One region of the Prochlorococcus sp. MIT 1223 genome, then DNA from elsewhere that is predicted to be linked to it. Evidence: predicted binding sites of a transcription regulator. Region 1 holds the regulator's gene; the other holds the start of a gene.

Region 1 (6,194 bases):
CGCAGAGTAAAAAAGGTGTTACACATCCTTGAATTGGAATGGATTGAAATGTTTCCTTTGAAAAAGTTTAAGCATCTAAATGCACTCCAAAATTCTTGATAAAAACCAGTCTATGGTTTGATTTCCAGTAATTCTTATAGTTGAAAAGGAATCATTTCATAGAAGCAAACCAAAACAATTGAATAAGTGTTTATAAAATGGTCGTCGGTTGTACGAAAGGTCCCATACAATAATAAAATTCAAACTCTAAAAGAGGACAAAGCTTCGACATGGGACAGAAAACTGCTATAGGAAGCCTTCTCAAATCAATAGGCAATTCTGGACAAGGCAAGGTTGTGCCAGGATTTGGCGCGGCACCAGTTATGGCCCTTATTGGTGTTCTTCTACTTGTTTTCTTAGTAATAATGCTACAGATTTACAATCAATCACTGGTTCTGCAAGGATTTACAGTTGATTGGAATGGAGTGAACTAACTAAATTTAAATTTCAGATGAGGTTGCTTTAATGAATGTCTTTGGCATTGGCCTGCCTGAGATAGCAGTTGTTGCTGCTATAGCATTGATCGTTTTTGGTCCAAAGCGATTGCCTGAGCTTGGAAAAACTTTAGGAAAAACTCTTAAAGGCCTACAAGCAGCCTCATCAGAATTTGAAAGTGAGATTCAAAAAGCAATGAATGAAACAGATGATTTAAACAATGAAACAGAAGAAGAAAGTAAACAATAAACAGAATCTGCTAATGCAAAATAAAATTAATCACAAGCAAAAGCAAGTGAAGATATTTTAATGAGCGAAATTGGCTTCAAACTATTAGTAGGCTTAGGTAACCCAGGCTCAAAATATAAACAAACTCGCCATAATATAGGTTTCATGGCATTAGAAAGACTTGCAGCACAACAATCAGTTGAATTCAAAGAATCTAAAAAAGTTTTTGGAAGAATTGCAGAAATAGGAATCGGAGATACTAAGCAACGGTTATTGCTACCTAGTACTTATATGAATGAAAGCGGGAGATCAATAAATGCAGCCATTTGTTGGTTTGATATAGAGATTAATCAAGTCATAATAATTGTTGATGATATGGATCTACCCTTAGGGAAACTAAGGATTAGAAATAAAGGTGGTTCAGGTGGCCATAAAGGTTTAAAGAGTACTATCTCGCATTTAAAGACTGAAGATTTTTGTAGATTAAGAATTGGTATTGGCGCTCCATCATTAAATCCCATAGAACGAAAAGTAAAAACATGTGAACATGTTTTAGGTTCATTTAGTTCAACTGAATTACTGGTGGTTGAAGAAGTAATTAAAAAAATATTGGCCAGTTTAGATTTAATAAAAGAAGTGGGTTTAGAAAGAGCTAGCAATGAAATTAATTCATATAAAAACGAATTAATAATATAAAGTCATATGTCAAAAAAAAAGCCTTTAACTACTGCTTATGTATGTGTAGAGTGTCAAAATTTCTCTAAGAAATCTATAAAAGGTAAAGTTTCAGCAAGTAATTTCGAATGGAGCTTTATTTGGAAATTTGGGACTGGAGAGCTAATTATCAAGCCTCCTCTAGGAAGGGCTTTAATTAAAGACTCTCTTGAGCGATTTTTAGTGAAAGACGATTACAAATTGGAACCGGGAGGAAGTTATATGTTTACTATTCGGGCCAAATTTTAAAACTAGTTTGCACTGACCAGGTTAACTTTACATTCAAAAAGTCTTCAGCCAAAATCAATGCTGCTAAAGCATCTAAATTCTCAGATGGTAGTACCATACCATCTGGTAATAGACGAAGAAAAAAATTTTTAGGCCAAATGTCCCAGTATCTATCTCTCGCCCTTAAGGTAGTATTTTTTTCTTCTTGGAAAATAGTTGGAATATTCAATTCTGAATTAATTTCTAAGTTTAAAGAATTACTACTTGTCCCATTCCCAATAATTATTAAATCAACTGAAGCTTCACTTTCCCAGGAATTAATTAAATGGATAGTTGATGCTGTCCTTGCAACTTTTGCATCAATAACACTTTGCAGAGATTGATTTACTAAGACTAATCCACATTTGTGCTTACCTGGGTCTATTGCTATCAATCTCGACATCTTAGAAGTTGAAGCTAATTTTCATTTAATTTATCATTAACCATCAATTTTATTGATATTGGATCAGCAGTAAAACTATTATTTACAGATACAGCATTCAATTTGAGTTTTACCTTTTCTCTTAGAAGTATGCTTTTAGAAATTTTGTTTATCTGAGTTGGATTGATTTTAATTTCAGAACTAAGAGACCCCCTTCTCTTTACCTCCGCCAAGGTTGAAGAAAGAAGGATCTTAAGATTTGAAGTAAAGTCATCTTCAGTATTTATCTCTTTCAAATCCAAGTTTATACTTGCTATGATTTCATCCTTAAGAACAATTTTGGAGTTCTGGATAACCTCAGGGAAAGCATATATATAATCCTCACCCTTTAAGACATTGTCAGCTGAACGAATATGAACCAACCAACTTCCTCTTTTTCTTATTATTTGCTCTAATTTTTTTATATGATCTTTCCTAATTAATAATATTCTTTTATCAGGCTTTTCTCCTGGCTTTATTTTTAAATAAGAGTAATAATTGGCGATTTGAAGAAGATTCTCTATTTTTTTCTGAATTTGATCTGTATCTTTTATAGAAATAACAGAACTTGCCAAAGACTGACCACTGCTTATCACTACATCACCTCTTCTAAGTGCAATGAAATTATTCTCAACTTGCTTTAATACTTTTTCACCATTAACAATTCTATCTTCTAAGGTTTGTCTTTCATTTTGTAAGGCTAATAGATCTTCTCTATTATTCTGTAATTTAGATTGGAGATCTTTTAATTCAAATAATCCTACTCTCAGTTCCCTACTAACCAATAACATAAGACTTAGTGAGATAGCACTAATCAAACTGCCTGTAATAACAGTTATAAATACAGCTGTTCTTCTAGGCCTTAACTTAAAGAGACTTAGTCTTGCCTTACCAATACGACTTCCAAGTAAGTCCCCTAGAGTCGACAGGAGTCCACCAAGAATTAACAAAGAAATAATTAGGAGCCAACCTGTCACGGAAAAATCAAAATTGGTTTATCAGAAAGACAAACTAGAACTATATTTTGACACTAATGGGTTTCAGTTGAAACGTTTTGCAAGGGCAATGGGATCAAATACCGTAATTTTCTTACGATCAATTTGTAAAAGTCCTGAATTTCGTAAATCTCCTAACAATCTTGTAATTGTTACTCGAGTCGAGCCAATTGCTTCCGCAATTGCCTGATGAGAAAGTCTTAAGTCAATGGTGATGCCTTTCTCTCCAGGCATTCCAAAATCTCTGCAAAGGACTAAAAGGAAACTTACCAATCGTGAAGACATGTCTCTATGAGTCAAAGTTTCTATCATCGTCTCTGTTTGCAAGATTCTGCTTGATAAACCTTGCAACAAAAGTAGTCCTACAGCAGTATCTTCTTCAATAGCTTTCCTAACAGATGTAGCTGGAGCTGTAATCATCTCCACTCTTGTAAAAGCAACAGCATGGTAAAAACGGTCTGAGCGATGACCTGTAATAAGGGATAAAACTCCGAATAAACTATTTTCCCTAAGCAAAGCTACGGTTATTTCCTCACCTGATTCATAAACTCTAGATAATCTAACCGCACCGCGTTTGATTAAGTACACCCTTTCGGCAGGATCTCCTGGGAAAAAAATTGTTTTAGATCTATCAACAATCTCTGTACAAGCTCCTTCAAGAGATTTAATTACTTCAAAAAGTGTGGCTTTAGTTAATGAGCCATCTACATTAGAAGAATTAACCGAGTAGTGATTTCTCAATTTCGTCTGATTTGAGCGACTAAAGCCTCTTAGGGGGGTAACCATAGCGACAAAGCCAATGCATGGAGATTAATTTGACACTCCAAAAGCATATGTAGCTATGAGTACTTTTTTAAGTCTTAGTGAAAAGGAATCAAGTTAAACAAATTCAGCAAAAAGATTTGCAGAAAAAGTAATCCACGCCTTTCAGACACAGGTTTCATTTGATTCATAGTAATTTTCTGCACTCACTTCTCAAGAGCACTACCTATAGTGTTAAAAAAGTTGTTATACAGAGCAACAACGCTAGATTGAAAATCATGACTGACTTTTCAGTGAATAAATGACTTCAAGCCTTTGGGACATAAAGGATTACTCAGATAGCAGGGCTGTTGGATTGCAACCAGTACATCAAGTATCTAGTAAATTCCCTTTACATTTAGTTGTCCCGCAAGGACAATTACAAATTCATACCGCTTCTTTTAGAGGAAGTTTCTCAATAGTATTAAGCGAGGCCATAAGAGCAGCTGGATTAGGAAGCAATGTACTAATAGCTCAATTTCTAAAAGGAGGAGTAAATCAAGGGCCTAATCAAGGAATTAATCTTTGTGGCGGACTAACGTGGATAAGACCAGATTTACCTTTCTGCTTGAACAATAAAAAGGAGAATACATCAACCCAAAAGGAAACCGATATTCGCAAAGCAATAGGAAATGTATGGGAGAGATGTAAGGAGAGTTTATCTTCAAAAGCAATCAATCGATTAGTACTAGATGAAATAGGTATGGCAACTTCATTAGGTTATATAGAAAAAAGTGATTTAATTTCTACTCTGAAAGGACGGCCAGCCGAAACAGATTTAATTCTGACAGGACCTTCAATACCAGAAGAAGTCCTGGCAATGGCCGACCAAGTAACTGAACTTCGTTGAACTTCAAATAATGCTCAAAAACGATCTCTGGATAAAGCAACAAGCAGATGCAGGAATGCTGATTCCCTTTCAAGAAAAGTTAATTCGGCATCTAAACCCAGAAGAAAATAAAAATCCTGTTCTAAGTTTTGGATGTTCTTCTTATGGATATGACCTTCGGCTTTCAGCCAAAGAGTTTCTAATTTTTCGTCATATTCCTGGAACAGTAATGAATCCGAAAAAATTTAATCCAGACAATTTAGAAACTACAACTCTTCATAAAGATAAAGATGGTGAATATTTTATTCTTCCTGCCCATTCATATGGACTAGGTGTAGCTCTAGAAAAAATGAAAGTTCCGGAAAATATAACAGTCATTTGTCTTGGTAAAAGTACATATGCTCGCCTAGGAATTATTGTCAATACGACTCCAGCAGAAGCAAGTTGGGAAGGACATTTAACACTTGAATTTAGTAATAGTTCAGGTGCTGATTGTAGGGTTTATGCAAATGAAGGTATTTGCCAACTACTTTTTTTTGAAGGAGACCCATGCCAAACAACTTATAGTGACCGCAAAGGAAAATATCAGCATCAACCTGAAAAAGTAACACTTGCTAAAGTTTAATTATGAAAATAGTTGAATTTATAACAGCAACGCCAGATGCAGAAAAAACTATGGCTTATATAGCAAGAGTAAGCAATCCAAGTAATCAAAGTAATGATAATTTTGAGAAGTTAATTAAATATTGTATTACCCATGAACATTGGAGTGTTTTTGAGCAATCTTATATGACTTTGCAAATAGAAACTAATCGTGGAATAGCTGCTCAGATTCTCAGACATCGTTCATTCACATTTCAGGAATTCTCTCAGAGATATTCAGATAGTACGCAGTTAGGAGAAATACCAATACCAGAATTAAGGCGACAAGATGTAAAAAATAGGCAAAACTCAACCTCTGACTTATCTGTAGATGTTATCCGAAAATTCGAAAATAAAATCAAAGAGCAATTTGAATTAAATAAAAGTCTTTACGAGGAAATGCTTAATTCAGGAATTGCCAAAGAGTGTGCACGATTTGTTCTGCCACTTGCTACCCCAACAAGAATATACATGACAGGTTCCTGTCGATCATGGATACACTATATTTCATTAAGAACTGCGCATGGAACACAGAAAGAACATATGAAGATAGCTGAAGAATGTAAAAATATTTTCATCAAACAATTCCCTACAGTTTCTTCAGCTATGAATTGGTAATAATCAACCATGACTTCTTGGTTTTATTGAGTCTTGATTGTTTTTTATAGCTAATTTTATATTTGATTGAATTGAATTTTGATTGTTATTTGTAATGTTTTTACTAGGTATTCTTTCATTTAACAAATAATTAATTGATTTATTAATTTGCTCTTCTGACTGCAAACCTTTTGATACATATATAACTTTAGCATCCTTATCTAGG
Region 2 (6,194 bases), 750 kb from region 1:
CCATCAACACTCCAGTTATCTCCATTTATAAAGCTCCTTTTAGAACCTTTAAGAGACCCTCAGGAATTAAACCGTATTGAGCTTGGATTACATGAGGCGCTTGTAAATGCAGTTAGGCATGGAAATTCATGCGATCCAACTAAAATGTTGCGAGTAAGGAGAATTATGACCCCAAACTGGTTTATTTTGCAAATCCAGGATCAAGGGGAAGGTTTACCTTCTTACTCAAGAATCAGTTCCTTACCAGCGCAAGTAGACGCTGAAAGTGGTAGAGGATTATTCCTGATTCATGAATGCTTTGATGATGTCAGGTGGAGTGCTAAAGGAAATAGATTACAAATTGCTTGTCGTCGATAACTTCGTTTAATGATTAGGACATCCAGGATCCTTTATCTCATGATTTAACCATTTCAAAGATTGGCTTATAAGCTCTTTAATATCCTCTTTTTCTCCTTCATTGATTAATTGTGATAGTGCAGCAACCAAAAGCTCAGCGGCCCTTTTTTCGTGATCAGATTTTTGCACATGCCAATCTCTGTTATTAATAGAAATGTCCTTATGAAGCCCTTTCAATAATTCTTTTGTTTGATTGCTCCATTTATTCGAATTTGATTTCATGGAATCTATATAGTGATTTTTTTGTATTGGTAATTAATTAATCCTTTAAAAGCTTTAAAAGGATTAATTAAAAATTATAAGCTTATCTGCTGTTTTTTAGATTAAAGGATTAAGTGTACTTTTTTAATATTTTTCTGGAGTAGGCTTGTATGCGGTCCAAACTCTAGTCATGAAATGAGATTGAGCACTTATATTTATAAATCCAGCATTTTTGAGCCTTTTATTTATATCATCATTAATATAATCCTTATAATATGGTTCGTGAAATACTTTGTGAAAATTATCCATTACAACTTTAAACTCCGGCGAGTCGGATAATTGAATGGAATCGGCTAGAACAAATACACCACCAGGTTCAATTAATCGAAAGCATTCGTTTATTACATTTTGCCTAGCTTTTGGGGGTAGCTCATGTAATAGAAAAACGCAGGTAATTCCATTCATTTCATTGCTTTTATAGTTCATTTCTTCCGCATTACCTTTCGCAAGTTGTACAATCTCTCCTTCCCTCCTGCTAAGGTATTTACTTGCTTGTTTTAGATAAGAACTAGAAAGATCTAAGCCAAATAGTTCTACTTCTGGTAAAGCACTCCTGATCTGTTGTAGTGTTCTACCTGTCCCAGTAGCAACATCAAGTACTTTTAATTCATCTTTATTTCTGTTATTAAAGAATTTAAGTCCGTTTATAAGTGGACTTAGAACTCTTCTGCGCATTGAATCAGCTGTTCCATTAAATAAAATTTCCACTTGTATGTCATATAGTTCTGCAGAATGTTTGCTTAAGTAACCATCAGTTTGATGATGAAAATTTTGTAAATAATAGTCAGGATATTGTTTGCGATTTATATTTTTAGGAATATCTCTAGTTTTACTTTCTTTGCGTCTATTCCAGGTCAATGGCATGTCTAGCCAGACAAGTGGGTATTTTTTTGCCCATTCAATCCAGGGTGCTTCGAAAAGTTGTGCTTTAGGGTAAATACCATTTTCCGCTTCTAGCCAATCTATTTCTTGAAGTGTATTCATGGACTTACGCAATTTATTAAAGACATCTGGACTTAGTGGAAAATCTGATGAATTTTTATCTTGCAAATACCTTTCCATTAGCTTTGTGCTTACACTCTTATGAGCTAAGCCGGCAATGCTTTTTCCTTGTTGAAGTGTGTGGTAAGCAATTTTCGCAAGACTTGGGCTAACCATAAAAAGGTTTTAGTTGACACTATTTCAACAGAAATATGAGTTTTTTGAGACAAATTAGTCAATTTACTAACAATTTCCAAGCTTTTTGGTGGATTTTTAGATTTGAATCTTAGTTTTTTCAATATTTCTCTTCAAGAAATTTAATTTAGAGTAAAAGAACTTTTGTATTTGAGAGATAACCTTTTATCTTTCTTTGATGCTTTCTTTGATGCTTTATTTGGTTAAAATTAACTAATACCTTGTTTACTATAAGTAGATATTTTATATGAATGAATAATTCTTTATATAGAACACTGCAACTTAAAACTTTTAAGTTGCAGTGTTCTATATGAAATTTAAATCCGAAAAGTTCGAAAATTATGCGTCGTAATACATGAAGAATTCATGTGGGTGAGGCCTTTGTCTCAATTGCTGGACTTCTTCGAATTTAAGAGAAATCCAGTTTTCTATAAAGTCGTCTGTAAAAACACCCCCCTCTTTTAAATAATCATTGTCAGCTTTTAAGGCATCAAGCGCATCATTCAAAGATGAAGGTACCGTTCTTATGCTTTCAAGTTCATCAGAGGGTAGTTCAAACAGATCTACATCAACTCCTTCGCCTGGATCAATTTGGTTTTTAATACCATCTATCCCTGCCATCATCATTGCTGAAAAAGCTAAATAAGGATTTGCTAAAGCATCTCCTGATCTGAATTCTAATCTTTTCGCTTTTGGACTAGGGCCAGTTAGAGGAATGCGAACAGCGGCAGATCTATTGCCTTGTGAGTAAACCAAATTAACAGGAGCTTCAAATCCAGGAACTAAACGTTTGTAACTATTAGTTGTTGGATTTGTAAAGGCTAAGAATGATGGAGCGTGCTTCAGAATCCCACCTATATACCATTTTGCAGTTTGAGAAAGGTTGGCATAAGTCCCTTCTCCAAAGAATAAGGGTTGGTCACCATTCCACAAACTTTGATGAACATGCATTCCAGTTCCGTTGTCATTGAAGACAGGCTTTGGCATAAAAGTTGCTGTTTTACCATATTTTTTAGCGATATTTCTCACAACATATTTGTATATCATTACGTTGTCTGCCGCATTAATTAAAGGCGCAAATTTCATCCCTAATTCATGCTGACTTGCTCCAGCAACTTCGTGGTGATGTTTCTCTATTGGAACACCTAATTCACCCATCAAAAGAAGCATCTCTGAGCGAATATCTTGAGCAGTATCATTAGGCGCTACAGGAAAATATCCTTCTTTATATTGAATTTTATAAGCAAGGTTTCCACCTTCTTCTTTCCTTCCAGTGTTCCAAGGCGCTTCAATAGTATCTACACTATAAGAAGATTCTCCTTCACTAGAGTTATATCGAACGTCGTCAAATAAGAAGAATTCTGGCTCTGGACCGAAGTAAGCCTTGTAAGCAAGGCTTGTACTAGACAAATAATCTAGGGCCTTTTGAGCTAGAGCTCTGGGACATCTTGCATAGGGTTCCCCACTTCTTGGTTCTTGTATTGAACAAATTAAGCTAAGTGTCTTGTGTTTATAAAATGGATCAATCCAAGAGGTATTTGGATCTGGGACCATTGCCATATCAGATTCATTAATTGCTTTCCAACCACGAATTGATGAGCCGTCAAAAGCTAGCCCTTCAGTAAAAGACTCATCCTCAAGCATCTCAGTAGTAATTGTTAGATGCTGCCACTTGCCATGCAAGTCTGTAAATTTAAGATCAACAAGTTCTATGCCTTCATCCTTGATTTGACGTAAGACGTCCTGAGATGATTTAACCATGGAGTTTTTTCTAAGTTTATTTCCTATATAGACCGTAATAAGGACGAGGGACTAGTTTTGTATCAATGGGTACTTTTTTAGGTCTGCGTTTAGATCTGGTGTAAAGAATTTCCAAAATTTATTGTAAGGCTATTGCAATACAAATAAAAATTTTCCGTAATTAGGCCTTTGCTGTTTAGGCTCGTATGTAGATAGAAAGATTAGATCTTGACGACAACTCCAATTTTGCCATCAGTAAATAATCTCCATAAAAAACTCTTTGGGCCTATTTCTGTTCCCGAAAGGCTTTTGTTGGGACCAGGCCCCTCTAATTCTCACCCTTCTGTTTTAGAAGCTTTATCTCTTAATCCAGTCGGTCATTTGGATCCTTTTTACATCTCTTTAATGGGAGAAGTTCAGGAATTGCTTCGATATGTTTGGCAAACAGATAATCGATTAACACTTCCTATGAGTGGGACTGGTAGTGCGGCTATGGAGGCCACAATCGCAAATGTAGTGGAGCCAGGAGATACTGTTTTAGTTGCAATCAAAGGATATTTTGGACATAGATTGGCTGATATGGCAGGAAGATATAGGGCAAACGTTCAAACTATTGAAAAACAGTGGGGAGAAGCTTTTTCATTGGATGAGATTGAAAGAGCATTAGTTAAATATAAGCCTGCTGTTTTCGGAATTGTTCATGCAGAAACTTCTACAGGTGTTTGTCAGCCGATGGAAGGCATTGGTGAACTCTGTCGAAAACATAATGCTCTCTTACTCTTAGACACAGTTACCTCTTTAGGAGGAGTTCCTTTATATCTTGATAAATGGAAAGTAGATCTAGCTTATAGCTGTAGTCAAAAAGGATTAAGTTGTCCTCCTGGTTTAGGACCTTTTACTATTAACTCTAGAGGTGAAGAAAAGTTAAGTCAAAGAAGTGGAAAGGTGCCAAATTGGTATTTGGATGTATCCCTTTTAAATAAATATTGGGGAAGTGATCGTGTGTATCACCATACAGCCCCAGTAAATATGAATTTTGGTATAAGAGAATCTCTTCGATTGATTGCGGAAGAGGGGTTAGAGAATTCGTGGAAACGTCATTTGGATAATGCAAATCTTCTTTGGAGTGGACTCCAGAGTCTTGGCTTGAAAATGCATGTCAATCCCGATTTGCGTTTAGCAACTCTGACAACTGTTTGTATCCCTTCTGGAGTTGACGGAAAGGCTTTTTCACTTCATTTATTGAATAATTTTGGTGTAGAAATAGGGGGTGGATTGGGAGATTTGGCTGGTATGGTATGGCGCATTGGACTAATGGGGTACAACTCAAAAAGGGAAAATGTTGAACGCATTCTTTCTTTGTTTGAATCTGAATTGCCAAAATTTAGATAGAATTATTTGCCCTTTTTCGTTTGAACCAATTCTTAATTTGATAACTTACTTCTTCCTCTAAAAAACCTCTTTGAATAATTATTTTGTGATGAGAACTAGGTTGTTTTGACAAATCTATAGTTCCTCCTAGCCCCCCCCTTTTAGTATCTGATGCCCCATATATAACCTGGCCTACTCTTGCTTGAATAAGAGCAGCTGAACACATAGTGCAAGGTTCTAGCGTAACAATTAAAGTGCAATCGTTAAGCCTCCAATCATTTTTTATCCAAGCAGCTTGTCTTATTGCTGCAATTTCAGCATGTCCCATGGGATCTGCTTCCCTAACCCTTCTGTTACCTCCATGTCCGATACATCTCCCTTTCTCATCTAAAACAACTGCTGTTACAGGTATCTCTCCTAGCGCACCAATATAATCAGCTCTTTTTATAAGAATAGTCATCCATTCTTTTATTTTGTTTTCATCTATATGTATTGGTTTTGACAAAGTTTTATAGAGCTGTTGGGTTCTGATTAAATAAGCTTAAGAAAGGGAGGCTAAGGAATAAAATTTTTAGGTTAACAACAGAAGTTTGTATAAACACATCATTCTCATTGGAACCTTTTGCCTCTCCAGATCAACTTGATAGTGAGTTGAGATCATTCTTAGATGATACTTGCAGTGAACTATGTAATTGGTTTGCGGCAACGGGCAAGTCTTCGCCTTTGCCTGTCTCAAAAAAAAATGTTGAGGTAGCACCTCTTTATGAGGGATTTTCAAGACAAGATTTATTAGAAGATCTCAAAATAATTATGGCAGGTGCTTATCGCCCTTCTCACCCAGGAGCTCTTGCTCATCTTGATCCGCCGCCTCTTACTTCGTCGATAGTTGCTGATCTTGTTTGTGCTGGATTAAATAATAATTTATTAGCCCATGAGCTTTCACCAAGCTTTAGCAAGTTGGAGCGCAACGTTTGTAAATGGATTGCAGATCAATTTGACTTTCCATCCTCGAGTGGAGGAGTGCTTGCGAGCGGTGGAACTATTAGTAATTTAATGGCTTTAGTTATAGCTCGTAAAAAAGCTGGACTACAGACTGATGCTAAAGCTGTAATTTTGGCAAGCTCAGATGCTCATATTTCACTCTTGAAATCTATTGGGGTTATGGGACTTTCTCGTGAATCATTTGTAAAAGTATCAACTAATAATGATGGTCAGATTTCAATTGACTCTTTGAGGATTGAATTAAATAA

What was found. Region 1 encodes NtcA, which controls nitrogen genes in cyanobacteria. Its sites were predicted from a motif close to GTANCNNNNGNTAC; they were not measured.
Region 2: the regulator NtcA is predicted to act here: its motif matches at 3,654-3,667, upstream of glnA (type I glutamate--ammonia ligase).

The regions. Positions count from the first base shown of each region.
Region 1 is NZ_CP139303.1:917,484-923,677, forward strand. It holds gene psbH (photosystem II reaction center phosphoprotein PsbH) at 270-473, shown strand; gene SOI85_RS04955 (TatA/E family twin arginine-targeting protein translocase) at 505-723, shown strand; gene pth (aminoacyl-tRNA hydrolase) at 784-1,398, shown strand; gene SOI85_RS04965 (DUF3146 family protein) at 1,405-1,665, shown strand; gene SOI85_RS04970 (resolvase) at 1,646-2,086, opposite strand; gene SOI85_RS04975 (DUF3084 domain-containing protein) at 2,101-3,081, opposite strand; gene ntcA (global nitrogen regulator NtcA) at 3,145-3,885, opposite strand; gene SOI85_RS04985 (cob(I)yrinic acid a,c-diamide adenosyltransferase) at 4,163-4,750, shown strand; gene dcd (dCTP deaminase) at 4,761-5,354, shown strand; gene thyX (FAD-dependent thymidylate synthase) at 5,357-5,989, shown strand; gene SOI85_RS05000 (thioredoxin domain-containing protein) at 5,993-6,194, opposite strand, start outside.
Region 2 is NZ_CP139303.1:167,630-173,823, forward strand. It holds gene SOI85_RS00875 (ATP-binding protein) at 1-357, shown strand, start outside; gene SOI85_RS00880 (DUF6439 family protein) at 364-618, opposite strand; gene SOI85_RS00885 (class I SAM-dependent methyltransferase) at 742-1,815, opposite strand; gene glnA (type I glutamate--ammonia ligase) at 2,173-3,594, opposite strand; gene SOI85_RS00895 (pyridoxal-phosphate-dependent aminotransferase family protein) at 3,802-4,965, shown strand; gene SOI85_RS00900 (nucleoside deaminase) at 4,958-5,449, opposite strand; gene SOI85_RS00905 (pyridoxal phosphate-dependent decarboxylase family protein) at 5,557-6,194, shown strand, end outside.